DNA from 3 places in the Ensifer sp. Root1252 genome. Region 2 is predicted to be linked to each of the others. Evidence: riboswitches for the same ligand, from Rfam matches in the RefSeq annotation. Region 2 holds a riboswitch; each other region holds the start of a gene.
What was found. A riboswitch is a leader RNA that binds a small molecule or an ion and turns the genes downstream of it on or off. The one in region 2 is predicted to bind thiamine pyrophosphate.

Region 1: another riboswitch for thiamine pyrophosphate. It lies ahead of thiB (thiamine ABC transporter substrate binding subunit); the one in region 2 lies ahead of thiO (glycine oxidase ThiO).
Region 3: another riboswitch for thiamine pyrophosphate. It lies ahead of thiC (phosphomethylpyrimidine synthase ThiC); the one in region 2 lies ahead of thiO (glycine oxidase ThiO).

The regions. Positions count from the first base shown of each region.
Region 1 covers NZ_LMDT01000057.1:253,146-260,117, reverse strand. Annotated here, with positions in the region: gene ASD02_RS34745 (M48 family metalloprotease) at 1-1,052, opposite strand, end outside; gene ASD02_RS34740 (ATP-binding cassette domain-containing protein) at 1,450-2,166, opposite strand; gene thiP (thiamine/thiamine pyrophosphate ABC transporter permease ThiP) at 2,163-3,767, opposite strand; gene thiB (thiamine ABC transporter substrate binding subunit) at 3,799-4,827, opposite strand; TPP riboswitch at 4,877-4,994, opposite strand; partial or broken gene ASD02_RS34725 (GNAT family N-acetyltransferase) at 5,129-5,612, shown strand; gene ASD02_RS34720 (thiamine diphosphokinase) at 5,699-6,349, shown strand; gene ASD02_RS34715 (ABC-F family ATP-binding cassette domain-containing protein) at 6,353-6,972, shown strand, end outside.
Region 2 covers NZ_LMDT01000007.1:87,555-94,526, reverse strand. Annotated here, with positions in the region: partial or broken gene ASD02_RS09700 (DUF1254 domain-containing protein) at 1-409, opposite strand, end outside; partial or broken gene ASD02_RS39670 (hypothetical protein) at 458-710, opposite strand; partial or broken gene ASD02_RS40575 (glycoside hydrolase family 19 protein) at 756-909, opposite strand; gene ASD02_RS09695 (hypothetical protein) at 1,067-1,318, shown strand; gene ASD02_RS09690 (hypothetical protein) at 1,449-1,706, shown strand; gene ASD02_RS40375 (hypothetical protein) at 1,890-2,012, shown strand; TPP riboswitch at 2,445-2,561, shown strand; gene thiO (glycine oxidase ThiO) at 2,794-3,780, shown strand; gene thiS (sulfur carrier protein ThiS) at 3,770-3,967, shown strand; gene ASD02_RS09675 (thiazole synthase) at 3,970-4,743, shown strand; gene ASD02_RS09670 (thiamine phosphate synthase) at 4,740-5,357, shown strand; gene ASD02_RS09665 (hypothetical protein) at 5,608-5,877, shown strand; partial or broken gene ASD02_RS40570 (hypothetical protein) at 5,901-6,035, shown strand; gene ASD02_RS40565 (hypothetical protein) at 6,107-6,316, opposite strand; gene trxC (thioredoxin TrxC) at 6,726-6,972, opposite strand, start outside.
Region 3 covers NZ_LMDT01000037.1:183-7,154, forward strand. Annotated here, with positions in the region: partial or broken gene ASD02_RS29725 (Zn-dependent hydrolase) at 1-1,019, shown strand, start outside; gene thiC (phosphomethylpyrimidine synthase ThiC) at 1,283-3,106, opposite strand; TPP riboswitch at 3,201-3,332, opposite strand; gene ASD02_RS29735 (sigma-54 dependent transcriptional regulator) at 3,510-4,871, opposite strand; gene ASD02_RS29740 (sensor histidine kinase) at 4,875-6,743, opposite strand.

The sequences.
Region 1 (6,972 bases), on a different contig from region 2:
TCGAAACGGATCGCCACGTCGCCGGGGCCGGTTGCCAGGACCGCTTCTGCCTTGTTGTCGATCTGGAAGCCGGTCGGCACGTCGAAACGAATGCCGAGCTGGCCATGCATGAAGGTCTGGCCGCGGACATAGCCTTCCTGCGGGCTGTCGCCATAGAGCAGGCCGTCGATGCCGGCGAGATAATAGTCGCGCCCGCGGTCGCCGCTGGTGCCCTCGGCGCCAAACGCGCGCGCGTGCCGGCGCGCGAGATCGACGCGCTGCGGGGCATTCGGGTGGCTCGATAGGAAGTCGAGGCTCTGGTCTGCTTCCGGATCGACCGCGGAGAAGCGGCTGTAGGCGGCCATGGAATCGAGGAAGCGTGCCGCCGCATAGGGGTCGTAACCGGCCTCGCCCAGCATGCGCACGCCGATGACGTCAGCCTGGAGCTCCTGGTTGCGGGAGAAGGCGGCCAGACGCAGCTTGCCGCGCGCCAGTGCCTGCTTGCCGGCGAGATCCGAGGACAGCACCTCGGAGACGACGCGGCTGGCGATGACTTCCGCCTCTTCGCGCTGCTGGCGCTCGATGCCATGGTTGGCGGTGACGTGCGCCATTTCATGCGACAGCACGGCCGCAACCTCGGACGCGTCATTGGCAAGCGCAAGCAGGCCGCGGGTGACATAGAGATAGCCGCCGGGCAGCGCAAAGGCGTTGATCGCCGGGGAATTGAGAATGGTGATGCGGTAGGACTGCTGCGGGTTTTCCGAGACGGCCGTCAGGGCGCCGGCGATGCGGGCGACCAGCCGCTCCGTCTTTGCGTCCTTGTACTCCCCGCCGTAGCTCGCGACGATGCGCGGGTGTTCGCGCGCGCCGAGCTGGGCACGGGGGTCGTTCTTCTGGACTTCGTCGACGATCTGCGGATTGGAGGACGGCGATACGGTCGGCTCGTAGGTCTGCTCGATCACCGACTGGCAGGCGGAAAGCAGCGTCGTCGCAAGCAATGCAACCACAGCACGTGTCCGGAGGCCTCCGCGCTTGGGCGGGAACCGGTCGTTTCTGACTGTATGACTTTCCATGCCTCAGCCCGTTTCCCGTCCAACGCCACCCCACAACAGGGACTCGGGCGGCGTTGAAAGTCTTACTTTTTCAGCCGGATACGTCCGATCCGGCAAGAGTATTCCAGCCCTGGTCTTGCTGTATCTGATTTCAGCGCCACCTGCCTAGTTTACCCCGGTAGAAATAGTTGCCCCGTGGTATCACGGCAACGGATACGCGAATATTCGTGACGCTCCGGCCGGACAATCCGCGCGTCGCATGGCGCGGCGGTCAAATTGTGGCGGAGTACCACGCGCGCTAGAGCATTTCCGGTTTAGACGACGTCGCGGAAACGCTCTATCTGCCTGTTTCCACGCATTTCCTGACGGAAAACCGCTTCGCACTTTTCCTGGAAATGCTCCAAGATTCCACGTCGCATCACGCGTTGCCGAGAAAGCGGTTGATGGACGCCATATCGCGCCGTTCGAGAAAGCGCTCGACCGGGTCATGGGCGATGATACGCCCCTGGTCCAGAAAAAGCACGCTATCGGCCAGCGCCCTCACGTCATCGGGATGGTGCGTGATCATCAGGATCGTGTTGTTTTCCTGATCATGCAGGTCCTGCAGCAGTGCCCGCATACCGGCCCTCATGCCGGGATCGAGAGCGGCAAAAGGCTCATCCAGCAGCAGCAGCGGGCGATGTCGCACCAAGGCGCGCGCCAACGCCACACGCTGTCGTTCGCCGCCGGACAGCGTCGGCGGCAGGCGCTTGCCGAAGCTGTCGAGCCCGACGCGGCCGAGGGCATCGTCTATCCGTGCGCGATCAGCGACCGACAGGCGAAGCGAGGGGCTGATGCCGAAGCCGACATTGGTCGCGACGTCGAGATGTGCAAACAGGTTGTTGTCCTGAAAGATCACGGAGACGGGTCGTTCTGCCGGCGCCTGTCCCGACATCGTCTTGCCGAGAATGCGAACCTCGCCCCGGTCCGGCTCCTCGAAACCGGCGATGACATGAAAGAGGGTCGACTTTCCCGACCCGGAGGCCCCGGCAACTGCGACGATGCCACCTGGCTGAATGGCGCAATCGAAGTGCAGTGCGGTGGTGTCGTAACGAACGTCGACGCCAACAAGTTCTACCGCCGCCTGGGAATTCATGCGTTTCGTCCTTCCGGCACTCGCCTGTCGCCGGCCGTGCCGAGCATGGTGAAGATCAGGCAGATGAGGCCGAGGAAGAGCGCCAGACCGGCTGCATCCGCGGTGCGATAGCTGCCCATCCGGCTGTAGAGCAGCCATGGAAGCGTGACCATGTCCTGCGAACCGAACAGCGCCACTGCACCAAGGTCGCCGAGCGACAGCGCCATGGCGAAGGAGAACGCCATCAGCAACGGTTTCCGGAGCGGCGGCAAGTCGATCCATCGCAGGCGATGGAAGCCGCGGATGCCGAGGCTTGCTGTCAGTCGGTCGGTGCGTGCGGCATGTGTTGCCATCGCCGGTGCCAGGATCCGGTGCACGAACGGCAGCGCCATCAATGCGTTGATGGCGACGACGATGGCGGGGGCGAAACGGGCGACATCGCCGAAGGGGCGCAGGAGCAGAAACCATCCCGCACCGAGCACGACCGGCGGCACCAGCAGCACCAGCGACGTGCTGGCGGTGACAGTGCCCGCAAATGCCCTGGCCAAGGTCGGGGCGTGGCGACGCGCCACGACGATGCCGGCGGCGCGGATCATCGCGGCGGCCATGGTGACGCAAAAGAATGCCGAGAGGACGGCGATGACAATGCTGGTGACGAGAGCACGATGCACGGTCGGGTCGCCGGCAAGCTTCACCAGATCCGCACGCAGGCCGGAACCGACGACGGCGATCAGCGGTGCGCCGATGAAGAGCAGCGAGAACAGGATCCAGCCGGCGTCGGACGTCCGGGAGAGGCCGGTTCCTGCATCATAGCGTCTGGAGATTTTGCCCGCGGTTGCGCTTTGTGCAGGTTCGGTCGCGACACGCGTTAGAGCCAGGAGCAGGGCTCCGGTCATGACGATCTGTAGGGCGGACAGGGCGATCGCCCGCGGCGGGTCGAAATCGAAGCGCAGCGCCTGGTAGATCGCGACCTCGATGGTGCTGGCGGCAGGCCCGCCGCCGAGCGTCAGGACCAGCGTGAAGCTGGTGGCGCAGAGCATGAAGACGAGGCCGGCAGCACCTGGCAGCAATCCCCGAAGGACCGGCCACTCGACAAAGCGGAAGAGTGCGGCTGGCGGCATGCCGAGATTGGCGGCGGTTCTCCAGTATTCCGAAGGGATGCGCTCGAGCCCGGCGAGAAAGAGACGTGCGATAAGCGGCATGTTGAAGAAGACGTGGGCGAGCAGGATGCCGAAAAGGCCGTAGATGCTGATCGGCTGCTGCAGCCCGAGGCCGGCGAGGGCGGTGTTGAGCGCGCCCTGCCGGCCCCAGATCTCGATCAGCCCGAGCGCGCCGACAAGCACGGGCAGGCCGAGCGGCAGGGCCATCACCCGCAGAACCCAGACGCGGCCGGGAAAGCTCGGCCGGCGCGCAAGCGCCCGTGCGATCGGGATGGCAAGAACAACGGAAAGCAGCGTCGAAAGGCTCGCCTGCAGCAAGGTGAAGCGCGTTACCCGCCAGATATAGGCATCGAACAGCACGCTGTTGCCGAAGTCACCGCTCTGGAGCAAAAGGGCTGCAATCGCCAGGCCGACAAACAGCAGGATACCGCCGAGACTTAAAGTCCCGGCGGTCATCGTGATGCGATTTTCGGCAGGCGCGAACAAATGCGCCTCAGTTCTTGCTAATGGCGGCCAGCCATTCGTCGATCCAGGCCTTGCGGTTCGCCGCCACCTCTTCCGACGGCAGCAGGAAAGTCTTCTCCGGATTGACCAGCTTGCTAAAAGCCTCCGGCAGCGGCTCCTTGGTCGCCGCGACCGGCATCATCCAGTTGGTCGTCGGAATGATCGACTGGAACTCCGGGCCGGTCATGAAGGCGAGAAACTGCTTGGCAAGCTCCGGCTCCTTGGCGCTCTTGGTCATGCCGGCAACTTCGATCTGGATGTAGTGACCTTCCGAGAATTCGGCCGCCTGGTAGCGGTCGGTGTTTTCCGCCACCATGTGGTAGGCGGGCGACGTGGTGTAGGAAAGCACCATCGGCGCTTCGCCCTTGGTGAAGAGGCCATAGGCTTCCGACCAGCCCGGCGTTACGGTCAGTACCCTGTCCTTGAGCTTGGCCCAGGCGGCGCCGGCTTCGTCGCCATAGACGGCCTTGACCCAGAGAAGCAGACCGAGGCCCGGCGTCGAGGTGCGCGGATCCTCGATGACGATCTTCTGAGAGGCGTCGCCTTCGACCAGTTCCTTCAGGCTCTTCGGCGGCGTCTTCAAGGTCTGGGTGTCGTAGACGACGGCGAAATGGCCGTAGTCATAGGGAAGGAAGGTGTCGTCGGTGAAGTCGCCGGGTACCTTGACGTTGGCAGGCTCGATGCCGTGCGGCGCGAAGAAGCCGGTGGCCTTGGCCTCGGCGACGAGGTTTGTATCGAGGCCGAGCACGATGTCGGCCTTGGAGGCCGCGCCTTCGAACTTGAGGCGGGTCAGAAGCTCGACGCCATCGGCGACGCCGACATAGGTGACCTTGCATTCGCAGGTCTTCTCGAAAGCTTCGGCGACCTTGGCACCCGGCCCCCATTCGGTGATGAAGCTTTCATAGGTGTAGACGGTCAGCGTCTTGTCGGCAGCAACGGCATTGGCCGCGAAGACAAGTCCTGCCGTCGCGGCAAGCGCTAGCCGGCTAAGAACCTTGAGTTGCGATGAATTGGACATGGCAGGCACCTCTCCCTAAAAATGATGTTGCATGGGAAAAGGGCGTATCGATCCGATCGCGTCTAATCCCTCCGCCGGTATGAGCCGGATCAGGTTCCGCGGGTTGGCGTTCAACGCCTCTCAGCCTTCGGCCGCCATGCGGTCGGAAGGCACCCCGTTAGAGCGGGTAGAGATTTACCGCCGAGCCGGTTTGATGGCAAGCGAAGTTTGAGGACGGCAAAAGCGCCCGCCCCGCATTTTCGCGCCGCGGCGCATGGGGTAAAATCGTCGGCAGAGTTTGCAGACGCCGAAGGAGCCTGCGATGACTGACATGCTCGTTCGCCTTTATGCACTGCCGGCACAAGCGAGATCACCGCTTGCTGACGGTATCGGCATTCACCGCGCAATGGCACCCGAACGAAGCTTGTTGTTCCCTGGATCGAGCAGACATTTGGCTCCGGCTGGGCGGGCGAGGCGGAGGCGGCCTTCAGATCGACGCCGACGTGCATGCACATCGCGGTGTTCGAGGACCGGATCGTCGGCTTTGCCTGCCACGATGTCACAGCGCTCGGTTTCTTCGGGCCGACGGGCGTCGACGAGGCCATGCGCGGACGGGGATCGGCGAGGCGCTCTTGCGCGTGAGCCTGACGGCGATGCGTGACGCAGGCTACGGTTACGCCATCATCGGCGGCGTCGGCCCGGCCGAATTCTACCGACGCACGGTCGGCGCCATCGAGATCCCCGATTCCAACCCCGGGATCTATGCGGAGATGCTGTTTCCCGATACCTTGCCCGAAGATCACTGACAACGAGGACGCAAAATCGCCGGATCGCGCCCTTGTTCGGTTTTCTTGCTTTTCCTTGCCCGTGCCTTTGCGCTATGGGCTTTGCCATGGCCCGATCCACCTTCACCATTCTGCTCGGCGGTGCACTGACCCCGACCGATCGCCTTGCGCGCCAGCTCGCAGGCAGCCGCTTCGTTGCGGCCGATGGCGGCATGCGGCATGCGCGGGTGCTATCCGTGACCCCCGACGTCTGGGTGGGCGATTTCGATTCGACCGAGGAGGCGCTGCTCGCGGAATTTGCCGATGTCCCGCGCGAGCCCTATCCCGCCGCCAAGGCTGCGACCGATGGCGAAATCGCTGTCGAGGCGGCGCTGTCGCGTGGCGCCGAAGCCTTGATCTTTGCCGGCGCGCTCGGAGGATCACGCAGCGACCATGCCTTCCTGCACCTGCTTCAGGCTGCTTCGCTGGCCGAACGTGGGTTGCCGGTGTTCATGACCTCGGGTGAGGAGGAGGCCTATCCGCTGCTTGCAGGCGAGATCGAAATCGATCTGCCGAAGGGCAGCCTATTCTCGATCCTCGGACTGACCGATCTCATCGGGCTTACGATCGTCAACGCGCGTTATCCGCTCACCGATTTCACGTTGCCGTTCGGGTCTTCGCGCACCGTTTCCAATGTCGCGGAGGGTCCCCTTCGCATTTCCCTCGACACCGGCCGGGCGATCGTTCTCGCCCGCCCCTATGACCTTTCCGGAGCCTGAGCCTTGGCGCCTCCCATTCTGAAACTCGACGATATCTTCCTGACCTTCGGTGGCACGCCGCTTCTGGCCGGCGCCAACCTGCAGGTGGAGCCGGGGGATCGCATCTGCCTTGTCGGGCGCAACGGTTCCGGCAAATCGACGCTGATGAAGATCGCCGCCGGTCTTGCCGAAGCGCAATCGGGCGAGGTCTTCCGCCATCCGTCCTCGACCGTTCGCTACCTGCCCCAGGCACCGGATTTCGAAGGCTACGACACGGTGCAGGCCTATGCCGAGTCGGGCCTTGGCCCAAGCGACGACCCGTATCGCGTCGCTTACCTACTGCAGCACCTGGGTCTGACCGGCGAAGAAGACCCGGCACGCCTTTCCGGCGGCGAGGCGCGCCGCGCAGCGCTTGCCCGGGTGATGGCGCCGGAGCCGGATATCCTGCTGCTCGACGAGCCGACCAACCATCTCGATCTGCCGACGATCGAATGGCTCGAAGACGAGCTGACCCGCAGCCGTTCGGCCCTGGTGCTGATCTCGCACGACCGGCGCTTCCTCGAAAAGGTCTCGAACGCGACGGTCTGGCTCGATCGCGGCCAATCCCGCCGGCTCGACCGCGGCTTCGGCCATTTCGAGGCCTG
Region 2 (6,972 bases):
GGACTTCGGCATAGTCCTCAGGCGTTCCGGTGCAATAGATACGTCCGAGGAGCCACACCATGCTTGTCGGTGATTTGTACTCGGTCATCCCTTCAGGCAGGGTCCCGGTCCACCCAGGTCCGGTGATCGCATATGTCTGCGCGCCCTTTCCTGTTGTTCTCTTTCCGGGCACTTCAAAGACGTTGGTCCAGCCGTCAAGCATTGGGAAAAGCGCGTAGCGATCGCCCAGATCTGGAAGACTCAAGACATAGGGTTCCTTGGCGATATCGAAGAAACTATAGGTGTAGAGAGTATCTGCGTTGGGAGCCGTCACGTCGCGGAAAGACGCATCCGGATAGGCGCGCAGTCGACCAATCTGGCCCATCGGCGCCTTGGTACCTTTGGGTTCGGCCACGTTTGTGATCACTTGTCAAGCGAAGTGAAGATTTGACCCCTCCTATTGCCTCACCGAGGAATGTTACCGAGCACTGCCGACAGCCACTTCCAAAACGTGGTAGCAGCAGCGCCAGCTGAACCGGCCATGAATACCATTCGTCCAGATGCCGCCGGCACAAGAGCCGGCCACAGTCCGGTCTATCTTCCGCTGATCTGCCGGCGTCGCCCGTCGCGCCGACCAGATCAGTCCCGACGACCCGACGCAGGCCGTCCACAATTGCTGGCGCCGAAATCCCACAGGCCGTCAGGACAAGTGTCGTAGTCAGAGCGAGCATCGCCCGCCGCCGTTGATACTTCGTGATCGTCTCGACGTCGGCCTATCGGTTGAGGTCGCGCATCTGCCAATAAAATATAGGCACCAGTCCTTCCCATGGATCGCGGTTGACTGCATCCGGATCGGCGACGAAGTCGGGGCAGAAGACCTTCCTTGCGGTAACATTCACGAAATCGGCGATAGTTGTCCTTACTGGTCAGAACAAATTTGCTGCACAGATATGGCGCTCATTGGGACTTTCCTTTTTACTAGTGAGTTGGACAATTACCGACCGGGCGTTGCATCGTGAACCACTCAAAACGGGGAACTCAAATGGATGCGGAACGGCGACCTACCGAGGAGAAATGGTCGAACTGCATGAGCACGTTTATTGCCGTGGCGCTCATCGCCTCGGGCGCGCCCGCTCAGGCGGACACGGCGGTGTGCTTGGGAAATCTGTGTACCGTCACTTCCAGGGACGGCACCAACCATGAAAGGTCTCTGAGCGACATCAATGAAGAAGCGAGAAAAGAATCGCTTGAGAACATTCGAGACGTTGATTGCAGTGTTGCAGACGATGCCTCCAAATGCCTGAAAGCAAAACTTACGCTGCAGCGCCTGTTCTACTAAACGCCATACTCCTTGAGGCCTTCTCACTGTTAGACGAGCGCGAGGCCCCCGCATTAATGCGTCGGTTCATGTTGCTACTTTCTGTTTTGTCGGAGAAAATCTCTCCGAGCCGGCAGGCTGGGAGCGTGCAATGGACTTTGAAAAGATCGGGCGGGGCCGCATGATGATGCGGCTGCCAAGGCACCGGAGACAGATCTCCGATGCCAACTTCCTCGCGATGACCCATTTGCTTGAGGCTTACGGCGAGGCAGCAATGAAGCGCGACAAGCTACGCGAACAACTGACGCCCGAGCACACGATGCTCGAGGAGTATGAAACGCTCTGTCAGACCCTTGAGGACGACATCATCAAGGTACTCGCCAGCGTTAGCCCGCGTATCGTGCGCTGACACCCAGTTCATTATGGCAGTAAATTCTTAGAGGCGAAAAGGTGCCTCTGTGCGCCAACCAGAAATTAACGGGCAGAACGCACGCTCTCGTTCGTTGCCGTCGCCCTCCTGTACCCCGCCGGTAACTCGGAACCGTAATCCAGCCCCCATGGATTGCGGTTCTTTCGCGTGACGGAGCATCTGATGAGCTATGATTGGGATGGCGCGCGCTGGCGCCGTATGAAGGTGGCGAGATTTGGAACCGCCGTGGCGTTGGCGGGTCTACTGGTCGGAGTCGCAACGCAGGTCGTGACCAGGGCGCTCTAGGCGGTTGGCTGCTCTAACGCCGAACTCGAATAACCCAATCGGCGAGCAGCTGCGACGGATTGATCGGCAGTACAGGCGGAATGACGATTGGTCCGGGCGCGATGTCGCCATCGGCGTAAGCATTCCAGCACCAGTCGCCGACTCAATATGACGTTCCGACTTGAAATTGCGGCGGTGGACACGAATGAAATCATCGCCAACGGTGAACCGGACTTCAGCAATGCCTGGCGTTCACAAGTCATTTTCCGCGTAGGCCGCTAAATTGACCTTTCCGGCGAATGAACCGTCGCGATGATCGTTGCAGGCGAAATGAATCGTGGCGTGCTTCTTCACGCTTCACCTCCCTCCTCACGGCGCGATACGCATTAAGATATGCTCTATGGCATGTGGATGACGTTTTTGCCCCGTTGGGAATGAACTAACAACGCTTGACAAAGCACGGCAGGGGCTGAGATATTGCTGGGCGGATCGGCTCTTTCGACCGCAGCGCAATGACCCGTTGAACCTGATCCAGTTCATGCTGGCGTAGGGACGGTGGGAACCACGGCATTTGCGACAGCTCCTTTGCTATCGCGTGGACGTGTCTCTATCTTTCCAGCTCCAAGATCTGGGTCTCCAAACGTCAAGGTTGGAGCCAGCCAATGGTTTTTTCAGATGTCGTACACGAGCCAAACCGCGGGCATAGACGGCAACACCTACGCCCGCTAGCAGAGCGGCGCATGGGTGAATGGCCCTACAGCGCCAACCAAGTATCTGCTCGAGCGGCTGCCGAATGAATCCGGTGATCATTAAAGGAGCGGGTGTCGTCGGTCTTGTCACTGCCTACGAGCTGGCACGACGCGGCATTGAGGTCGACGTCGTCGAACAATCAGAACGGATTGGCGCCGGGGCATCCTGGTTTGCCGGAGGCATGCTGGCACCCTGGTGTGAGCGCGAATGTGCCGACGAGAAGGTCGAACGCGTCGGCGCGACAGCTATTGAGTGGTGGCAGACGGCGCTGCCCGACAAAGTCGCGCAAGAGGGGACACTCGTCGTCGCCGCCGCACGTGACACACGCGAACTCGATCGCTTCGCGACACGAACCACAGGGTACAGGTGGCTTGATGCAGATCAGATAGCCAAATTGGAACCGGATCTCGCCGGCCGTTTCTCTCGTGCACTCTACTTTCCGAGGGAAGCGCATCTCGATCCGAGAGAGGCGCTGTCTTCGCTCCGTGACACATTAGAGGCCATGGGCGTGCGTTTTCACTTCGGCCAGATGACGGATGCGACCGTCGATCGCCGTGTCGATTGGCGCATCGATTGCACCGGCAGTGCCAGGCTCCCGGATGACGCGGCACTGCGGGGCGTGCGTGGTGAGATGCTCTATCTGCGCACCGGCGACATTCAGCTGTCGCGTCCAGTGCGCTTCCTGCATCCACGACACCCCATCTATGTCGTTCCACGCCGCCAGGGCGTCTTCATGGTCGGGGCAACAATGATAGAGAGCGAATTGTCCGGTCCCATCACTGCACGGTCGCTGATGGAGCTCTTAAACGCAGCCTACGCCCTGCACCCGGCCTTCGGCGAAGCGCAGATCACCGAAACCGGAACTGGCATTCGCCCCGCCTACCCCAACAATCTGCCGAGGATCACCAGAAGCGGTTCGATCTATTCCGTGAACGGGATGTATCGACACGGTTTCCTGCTCTCGCCTGCCCTTGCGCACGACGTTGCCGAACTTCTGCTCAACCCGGACCACAGATCGGAGTTCTATGATGAACCTTAACATTAATGGCGACGAGCACGAGATCGCCTGCTCGACGCTCGCCGAACTGATGGCAGCACTTGACTATGAAGGAAGCTGGCTGGCGACCGCTGTCAACGGCGAACTCGTTCACGCGGCCGACCGCGATCGATGGCGCTTACGCGACCATGATCGCATCGAAATTCTCTCGCCGATGAAAGGTGGCTGACCATGCTGCAAGTCTACGACACGGAAATTACCTCTCGACTGCTCCTGGGCACAGCGGGCTATCCATCTCCAGCCGTGCTTTCGGACGCCGTGCGGGCCTCAGGGACACAAATCATCACGGTCTCCTTGAGGAGAGAGACGGCCGGCGGCAAAGCGGGAGGTGCGTTTTTCGAACTGATCCGCGAGCTTGGGACGAAAATACTGCCGAACACCGCCGGCTGCCACACCGCCAAGGAGGCGGTGCTCACTGCCAAGATGGCGCGCGAGGTTTTTAAGACGAACTGGATCAAGCTCGAAGTGATCGGCAATCACGACACATTGCAGCCGGATGTGTTCGCGCTGGTCGAAGCCGCACGGATCCTTTCGAACGAAGGCTTCGAGGTCTTTCCCTATACGACCGACGATCTAGTCGTTGCCGAGCGCCTGCTGGAGGCTGACTGCCGCGTGTTGATGCCCTGGTGTGCTCCGATCGGCAGTGCCATGGGGCCGCAAAACCTGTCCGCCTTGAGGTCGATGCGCGCACACTTCCCGGACGTGCCTCTGATTGTCGATGCGGGCATCGGCCGCCCTTCGCATGCAACGACGGTGATGGAGCTCGGTTTCGATGCCGTGCTCCTGAATACGGCGGTGGCCGGTGCCGGAAATCCGGCCGTGATGGCATCGGGCTTTGCCAAGGCGATCGCGGCCGGGCGGCTGGCTTTTGAAGCCGGCATGCTCGAACCGAGAGACATGGCAGTCCCCTCCACCCCGTTGATCGGAAAGGCGGTCTTCTCATGAAGCTCGATCCCTTTTACCTCATTGTCGACAGCGCGCATTGGGTCGAGCGCCTCGTTCCAATAGGAGTCAGGCTGGTCCAGCTTCGCATCAAGGAAAGACCCGATAGCGAGGTTCGTAGCGATATCCGCATCGCCAGAACCATATGCGACAGACACGGTTGCCAACTTGTCGTCAACGACCATTGGCGCGTGGCGATCGACGAAGGCTGCGATTTCGTTCATCTCGGTCAGGAAGATCTGGCGCAAGCTGACGTGGCCGCGATCCGTGGGGCCGGACTGAAGCTGGGAATCAGCACACATGACGAGGCCGAACTCGATATGGCGCTCTCCGTCGCGCCCGACTATGTCGCGTTGGGACCGGTCTATCCGACTGTTCTCAAGAAGATGAAGTGGGCGCCGCAGGGGCTTGCCCGCCTCACCACATGGAGGAAGAAAATCGGATCGACCCCGCTGGTTGCGATCGGTGGACTGAACATTGAACGCATTGATGGCGTCCTCACCCATGGCGCGGATTGTGCCGCGGTCGTGACCGACATTACACGTAGCCAGGATCCCGAGGGCCGAACAGGACAATGGATCGCTGCAACCTCACGATGGCGCACTGCGCCAGCTTGACGAGATCTTCGTTTCCCGGTCCACGCCCACGCCGAGTACCGTCCCCGGATGAGCCTCGCCCTCAGACAAGCCGCAACATCGGAAAATCGGCCGAATACAGATGCCTCGAAGAATTTCTCGAGGCTGAACATCAGTTTGTCAGAATTATCGCAGTCATTCGCTAACGTGTGACGGCGTCCTCACCGGCGATCCTTTTTTCGCAAGCATCGTCGAGGTATATAAAAACCTGAAGGTTCTGTGGTCGAGGAAGATGTCCATTGTTGCAGTAAAGGTTTTGTCGACTGTCAACGCCCCTTATGGGACGAAGCTTTCGGCTGAGCAATTGGCATCCAAGATTTCCGATCCTGCCAGCGCAGTCAATTTCGATGCGTCGGCGTTCTCTTTTTTTTCCGAGGTAGACGAGAACCTTCAGATCTCGTTCCTTGGCGAAATGCACGTTGATCCGGCGATCGCTTCCGACTTAGCACGGAAGTTCTCGGCACTTGCCGGTTACCCGCTACCTTTGGCGCGGGCGGCATAATTGGTCGAACACCCAGCCAGCAGATGGGGGACCTGTTTGACCACGCTGGCTGCATTATCGATCAGGCAAGCTCCCAACTCACATTGATCGACAATTGGACTTTTGGAGGCGGTACCGCCCTGATGCTCCAGATCGATCATCGCGAGAGCTTTGATGTCGACATCTTCATCGATGATCCGCAGCTTCTGCCATACCTGAACCCAGAGACACAAGGCTACGCGCTCGATATCTACCCTGACGGCTGTGGGTCCGGTGGATCAAGAGCGTTGGAGATCATCTTCGAACAAGCTGGCGAGATCGACTTTATCTGCGCGCCCAACAACGCCATCACCACTGGCCCGAGCAAAAACTCCCCTCGCCGCGCCTTTGCGGTCAGATAGCACAGATCACCGCCGGCCGAGTTGATGAGACCTGCACTTTCAAAAATGTAGGTCCTCATTGCGGCGGCGTTTTCCAGCCCCATCGTCTCACAAGCATCCTTTTAGGGCGGACAAGTCCAAAGGTCTCTTCCGATGCAGGCTCGCGCGGAGCTGATGACCTTGACGGCCGGGCATCGCCGTGAAACTGGCTCCGTGCGCGCGATGTGCCCATGCTGGCCATGCCGCACGATCAGAAGAGGATGAGCGTACCAGGCGGCGGCCGCCAAAGCGGCCAAAGCCCGTTCGCGCGCGGCTTGACCGGCTAAAAGGGTCGCCGAAAGAGGTTCAGCGCAAGCGCCGGCCGCAGGCCGGGAACCGGGAACGACTACCCCCGGCAAGCCGCTCCACTTTGTCGAGGCCTTCATCCTTCGCGACCGGACGACGCCGCCCCGGCGGAACCGATGACCCAGCGATACCCATGGTGTCGCTTTACTGTACTCCACGGAGATGAGTGCGTGTCCAGTCGACGATCTGGCCCGCGCTCATTGCTCCGGACACCCGGGCAAGCTCACGGCCCCCGGAGAACAGGATCAAGGTTGGGATCCCCCGGATGCCAAGCGTTGACGCAATCTCCTGATTGGCTTCCGAATTGAGCTTCACAAGACGTATTTCGGGCTCGAGGATTCTGGCGGCCTCCTGATATGCAGGGGCCATCATCCGGCAGGGGCCGCACCAT
Region 3 (6,972 bases), on a different contig from region 2:
CCGGGCAATCGCCGTTAATGCTCGGCTCCCATATCGACACGGTCATCAATGCCGGCATCTACGATGGCTGCTACGGCGTGCTTGCCGCCCTCGAAGTCATCGAGACACTGAAGGAGCAGGGATTCGCGCCTGTCCGCCCGATCGTCGTCGCGGCCTTTACCAACGAGGAGGGGGTGCGCTACGCGCCCGATATGCTGGGGTCGCTTGTTCATGTGGGCGGCCTTGCGGTCGAAGCCGCGCGTGCGACGGTCGGAACCGATGGCACGACGCTCGGAGCGGAACTCGCGTGCATAGGTTACGCCGGCACCGCGGAGCCCGGCTTTCTGAAACCTCATGCCTATGTTGAATTGCACATCGAGCAGGGGCCGGTGCTTGAGCGCGAAGCGACCACGATCGGCGCCGTCGAAAATCTGCAAGGGATTTCCTGGCAGCGCGTGACCATAGAGGGCGTTGCCAATCATGCCGGTACCACGCCGATGGCGATGCGCTCCGATGCGGGCCTTGCTGCCGCGCGCGTCGGCCTGTTCCTGCGCGAGCACATCGCGCGATCAAACGCGCCGAGCGTTGCGACGATCGGAACCATGCGCTTCGAGCCGGACGCGATCAACGTCATCCCCTCGCGCGCGGTCTTTACCATCGACCTGCGCGACCCGGACGAGGATCGCCTGAGGGCGCTTGAAAGCGCGCTTTCCGGCTTTCTCGACCGGCTTGAGCAGGAAGAGCATGTGACCGTCTCAGTCGAGCGTCTCGCCCGGTTCGAGCCCGTCAGTTTCGACAGTGCGGTCGTCGCGGCGATTGAAGTTTCCGCGAAGGCCCGTGGGCTGAAGAGCCGGCGGATGACCTCCGGCGCCGGCCACGACGCCCAGATGATCGCCCGCATCGCGCCGGCTGCGATGATCTTCGTGCCGAGCCACGACGGGATCAGCCACAATCCGCGCGAACACACGGATCCGGCAGACCTCGTCGCCGGTGCCAATGTTCTGCGCGATGTCGGCGCTCTGCTTGCAGGCAGCCCTTAGGGCGCCGGAAGGGGCCGGGTGCGACCTCCTTGGAGCGATCAAGATGCTGATGCGGCAACAATTCCTCTCACCGTCATGCTCGGGCTTGACCCGAGCATCCAGCCGGCACCTCTGTGTCAGCCTCGTATCAACAGGCCGGCTGCCTCCAATGTCATGCTCGGGTCGAGCCCGAGCATGACGAAGAGATGGGCCATTGCGTAAAGAGCGCCGGAGCCCGCCGGGCGCCAGAAGGGGCGGGGTTGCCGCCCCTTCTGGCGTGGTCGTTATCCCCGTACGTCTGCCTCGCTGTCGACCGGCATATAGAGGTCGCCACCCTCACGATACTTGGCCGCCATCGCTTGAAAACCTTCCTTCTGCGCCTCGGCGCGGATGTCGTGCGAGATCCGCATCGAGCAGAACTTCGGCCCGCACATGGAGCAAAAATGCGCGACCTTGTGCGCCTCCTTCGGCAAGGTTTCGTCGTGGAAGGAGCGGGCGGTTTCCGGATCGAGCGACAGGTTGAACTGGTCCTCCCAGCGGAACTCGAAGCGGGCGCGCGACAGGGCGTCGTCGCGCGTGCGGGCCGCCGGGTGCCCCTTGGCGAGATCGGCGGCATGGGCCGCGATCTTGTAGGTGATGACGCCCACCTTGACGTCGTTGCGGTCGGGAAGCCCCAGATGTTCCTTCGGTGTCACATAGCAGAGCATGGCCGTGCCGAACCAGCCGATCATCGCAGCACCAATGCCCGAGGTGATGTGGTCGTAGCCGGGGGCGATGTCGGTCGTCAGCGGCCCAAGCGTATAGAACGGTGCCTCGCCACAGACAGCGAGCTGCTTGTCCATGTTTTCCTTGATCTTGTGCATCGGCACGTGGCCAGGCCCCTCGATCATCACCTGGCAGTCTTTCGCCCAGGCGATCTTCGTCAGCTCGCCCAGCGTTTCCAGTTCGGCAAATTGCGCCGCGTCATTGGCATCGGCGATCGAGCCCGGGCGCAGGCCGTCGCCGAGCGAAAACGAGACGTCATAGGCGCGGCAGATGTCGCAGATCTCTTCGAAGTGCTCGTAGAGAAAGCTCTCCTTGTGGTGGTGCAGGCACCACTTCGCCATGATCGAGCCGCCGCGCGAGACGATGCCGGTGACCCGGTCGACCGTCAGCGGGATATAGTGCAGCCGGACACCGGCATGGATGGTGAAGTAGTCGACCCCCTGTTCCGCCTGCTCGATCAGCGTATCGCGATAGACCTCCCAGCTCAGATCCTCGGCGATGCCGTTGACCTTTTCCAGCGCCTGGTAGAGCGGCACGGTGCCGATCGGCACGGGCGAGTTGCGGATGATCCATTCGCGGATGTTGTGAATGTTGCGGCCGGTCGACAGGTCCATGACCGTGTCTGCGCCCCAGCGGGTCGCCCAGACCATCTTCTCCACTTCCTCGGCCATCGACGAAGTGACGGCGGAGTTGCCGATATTGGCATTGATCTTCACCAGGAAATTCCGGCCGATGATCATCGGCTCGGACTCCGGGTGGTTGATGTTGGCCGGAAGCACGGCGCGACCGCTGGCGATCTCCTGGCGGACGAATTCGGGGGTGACGTGATCGGGGATATGGGCACCAAAGCTTTCGCCGTCGCGTAGCGTGACGCGTGCAGCGTCGCGGCCAAGGTTCTCGCGGATGGCGACGAACTCCATCTCGGGCGTGATGATGCCGGCCCGCGCATAGGCAAGCTGCGTCACCGCGCGCCGCCCGGTCGCGCGCAAGGGCGCGTGGCGGAAGGGAAAGGTCGGCGTCAGCCGGTCGCCGGAGGCAAAGCCGTTGTCTTCCGGCCGCACGTCGCGTCCGTCATAGGCTTCGACATCACCGCGAGCGATGATCCAGTTGCGGCGCGGTCGTGGCAAACCGTCCTCGATGCGGATGTTGGCATCTTCTACGGTGTAGGGACCGGAGGCGTCGTAGACGGTGACCGGCGGCTCGCCCGACGTCGGGTGCAGGGTGATTTCGCGCATGGGAACGCGGATGTCGGGATGGATCGTGCCTGGCTTGTAGACCTTTTTCGAGGCGGGAAGCGGGCCTTTTGTGACCGAGAGTTCTGCGGGTTTGGTGGCAATATTCATGATGAGGCTCCAAGTTTGCGGTTGGAGACCCAGTTCTGAAGCCGGAAGGAAAAGACATGTTCGCCTGAAATTCCGCGCGAATGACGGAATCGTGGCGTCAATGTCTGCACCGTCCCTACGCCAGTATGAACTGGATCAGGTTCAACGGGTCACTGCGCCTCGGTCGGCAAAGCCGATCCGCCCAGCAGTATCTCAGCCCCTTGWCGGGACCCCCCTGGTGAATGCCTAGAGATAGCCATCGATCCGGATGCGCAGTCAAGCGTTAATCCGAAGGTTGCGTGTCAGGCCTGTTGATTGCCCGGTAGAGCGTTTCCGGATGAGACGAAGCCGCGGGCACGCTCGTTCTTTTGGTTTTTGCGCATTTCCTGACGGAAAACCGCTCCGCACTTTTCCTGGAAATGCGCTAGCGGCCGGACTTCTCTGATCCCCGGCGATCGGCATAATCCGCACGGTTGATGCCGTGCCGCTGCAGCTTGTCATAGAAGGTCTTGCGCGGAATGCCGAGCGCTTCGATCGTCGCCTTGACGTCGCCGTGCTGCGCCCGCAGCGCTTCTTTCAGAATTTCCGCCTCGTAGCGCTCGATCCGCTCGGGCAGGCCGGCACTGGTCGGCGCCGCGGCAATCGGTTGGCCGAGCGAACCTTCGACGCCAAGGGCGACGCGCTCGGCGAAGTGCGAGAGCTCGCGCACATTGCCCGGCCAGGAATGAGACATCAGATAGTGGCTGACGGCCGGCGAAAGCGTCGGCACGTCGCGCTTGAAACGCTCGGCTGCCCGCGTCAGGAAATGCGAGAAGAGAAGGGGGATATCGTCCCGGCGTTCGCGCAGCGGCGGGATCGACAGGGTGACGACGTTCAGCCGGAAATAGAGATCCTCGCGAAAATCGCCCCGCTGGGCCGGGTCGCCGAGGTCGATCTTGGCCGCGGCGATGACCCGGATATCGACGGGGCGCACGATATTGGTGCCAAGCGGCGTGATCTCACGGGCTTCAAGCACTCGCAGCATCTTGACCTGCGTTGCCGGCGGCATCGCCTCGATCTCGTCGAGGAAAAGCGTGCCGCCGCTCGCATGCTCGATACGGCCGACGCGCTTCTTCAGGGCACCGGTGAAGGCGCCGGGCTCGTGGCCGAAAAGCTCGCTCTCGATTACCGTTTCCGGCAGTGCGCCGCAGTTCAGCGCCACGAAGTTGCCGTTGCGGCGCCGGCTCCAATTGTGCAGCAGCGTCGCCACCACCTCCTTGCCGCTGCCGGTTTCGCCGGCAACAAGCACATCCACGTCGGTGTCGGCGATATGCCGCAAGGTCTGGCGCAGCCGTTCCATGACCGGTGTCTGGCCAATCAGCGGCAGGCTCTCACCGGCGACTTCGGCTGCGCGTTTCAGCGCGCGGTTTTCCATCACCAGCCGGCGTTTTTCCAAGGCGCGGCGTGCGCTCTGCACCAGACGGTCGGCGGCAAAGGGTTTCGGGATGAAATCATAGACGCCGTCCTTAATGGCCTGAACGGCCATCGGGATATCGCCGTGGCCGGTGACCAGAATGACGGGCAGGTCGGGGTCGAAGTCGGCGATCCGGCGAAACAGCGTGAGGCCGTCGATCCCGGGCATGCGGATATCGCTGACGACGATGCCGTCAAAATCCGGGTTGAGGATTGCGAGCGCTTCCGCCGCGCCGGGAAAGGCGGAGACCGCGAGGCCGGCAAGCTCCAGCGTCTGCTTCATCGCCCGCCTGAGTTCGCTGTCGTCGTCGACGAGGCATACGGATTGCTGCATCGCTCAGGCCCTCTTCAAACGCACGGTGAAGACGGTGCCTTCTGGGCCGGTCTTGACCTCGATGTCGCCGCCATAGTCAGCGACAATCTCCTTGGAGATGGCAAGGCCGAGACCGAGGCCTTCATCCTTGGAGGTGTTGAACGGGGTGAAAAGGTCTTCGAGGATATCGGGCCGAATGCCCGGACCATTGTCGGCGACAACAAGCGAAACTGTTTCGGAGGGGCCTAACTCGCACCGCACACGGATCTCAGCGTCTGCCCGATCACCGAGGGCTTCCAGGGCATTCTGCAACAGGTTGATCAGCACCTGTTCCAAGCGGATGCGATTGCCGAGCACGCTGAGGCCGTTATCAGGCAGGTCGATGACGATCGCGTCCATGCGGCCGGCAAAGCGGCTGCGCAGCAGCATTCGAGCGCCTTCGATCACCTCCCGCATCGCCGTCGGTTCGGCGACGAAACGGCCCTTGCGCGCAAAGCTGCGCAGTTCGTCGGTGATGGTGCCGACCCGCTCGGTCAGCGCAGCGATGCTTTCGAGATTTTCGACGGCGGTTTCTTTTTGGCCGCGGTCGAGGAAGGTGCGCGCATTGTCGGCATAGGCGCGGATGGTTGCGACCGGCTGATTGATCTCGTGGGCAACGCCCGCCGCCACCTGTCCGAGGATTGCCAGGCGGTTGGCCTGGACCAGTTCCTGCTGCACCGCCTGCAGCCTCTCGCCCGTGCGCCTGTGGTCGGAGATCTCGGTTTCGAGGTGATCTCGGGCGAGGCTTAGGTCCTGTGTGCGCTCGGCCACTCGGCGTTCCAACTCATCGCGCGCGGCGCGTTCGTTGGCCGCGACCTGCGTCAAAGCCTGGCGCCGGCGAAGAAGGAATGCGGCAAGCGCCAGCAGCGGCACGATAACGGCAAGGGCCAGCAGCCTTGCCTCGCGGCTCGCGGCGCCAAGGGCTGCGTCTAGCGGTGCCAATTGCTCCAGCCGCCAGCTGGTCGAGGGAACCATGGTCTCGACCCTGAGGTACTGCCGCTCGCTGCTGCCGGGCAGAAGCGCTGTCAGCACGCTCGATCCATTGCTCGTTGGCTCGATCCGGCGGAACGGCAGCGGCAGCAGGGAGGCATCGCCGAACTGCAGGCTGTCGCGGATGGCGGCGAGGCGATCCCCGGGAATGGTACGGGTCGTCATGAAGCGCCAGGACGGGAAGCTGGTGATCAGCACGATGCCGCGCCGGTCGGTGACATAGACCGGCTTGCCGGAGGCGAGCCAATCGGCCTCGACCCCGCCGAATTCGAGCTTGGCGACCACGACGCCAATCGGGCCGTCAGGCCCGTCGACACGTCTTGATATGTAGAGGCCTGGCCGCTTGCTGACGGTGCCCATGGCGAAATGCTCGGCTTTGCCATCGCGCATCGCCAGCCGGAAATATTCGCGGAAAGCGTAGTCATTGCCGACGAAGCTGGTTGGCTCGCGCCAGTTGCTGGCAGCCACCGCCACGCCGTCGAGGCCAATCGCGTAGATCACCGCCGCATCCGTATTGGCGGCCAGCGCCTCGAGCTTTTGATTGAGCCGCTGCAACGGCTGGTCGCCACCCTTCTCAAGCGCCGTCTTCACCTCTACGTCGTCTGCCAGTACCAGAGGCAGCGCGCGCTGCCGCTCCAGCACTGCCCTCAGCAGCGAGGCCTTGAGATTGGCATCGATGCGGCTCTGGATGTCGACGGTTTCAAGCGCCTTGTTTCGCCCATATTCGCCGGCGAAAAAAAGCCCCGCTGCCAGCAGCACTAACGCTAGCGCGGCAAAAATCAGCCAGGCGCGGCGCATGTGCCGGTCGAGATCCTCTGGATTGATAGGGCTGGGCGCGGGCATGGACATGGCGGAATTGTGCATTATTCCGCGCAAGTTTCCAGATGATCTGTGCGGATATCCGCTCAAATATTCGTGTGCGTGATCCAAGATTCTCGAAAAAATGGCGATATTTCAATGGCCTGATCAGCTGTGCTGCGATCTGGCACGCCCATTGCAAATGACATCCTCATGACAGCCCGAGCTGTCGCGCTTCGGAAATAGGGCCTGGGAGGCCCGGCATGACGCCGGACTGGGCCTAAGTGGAGGATAT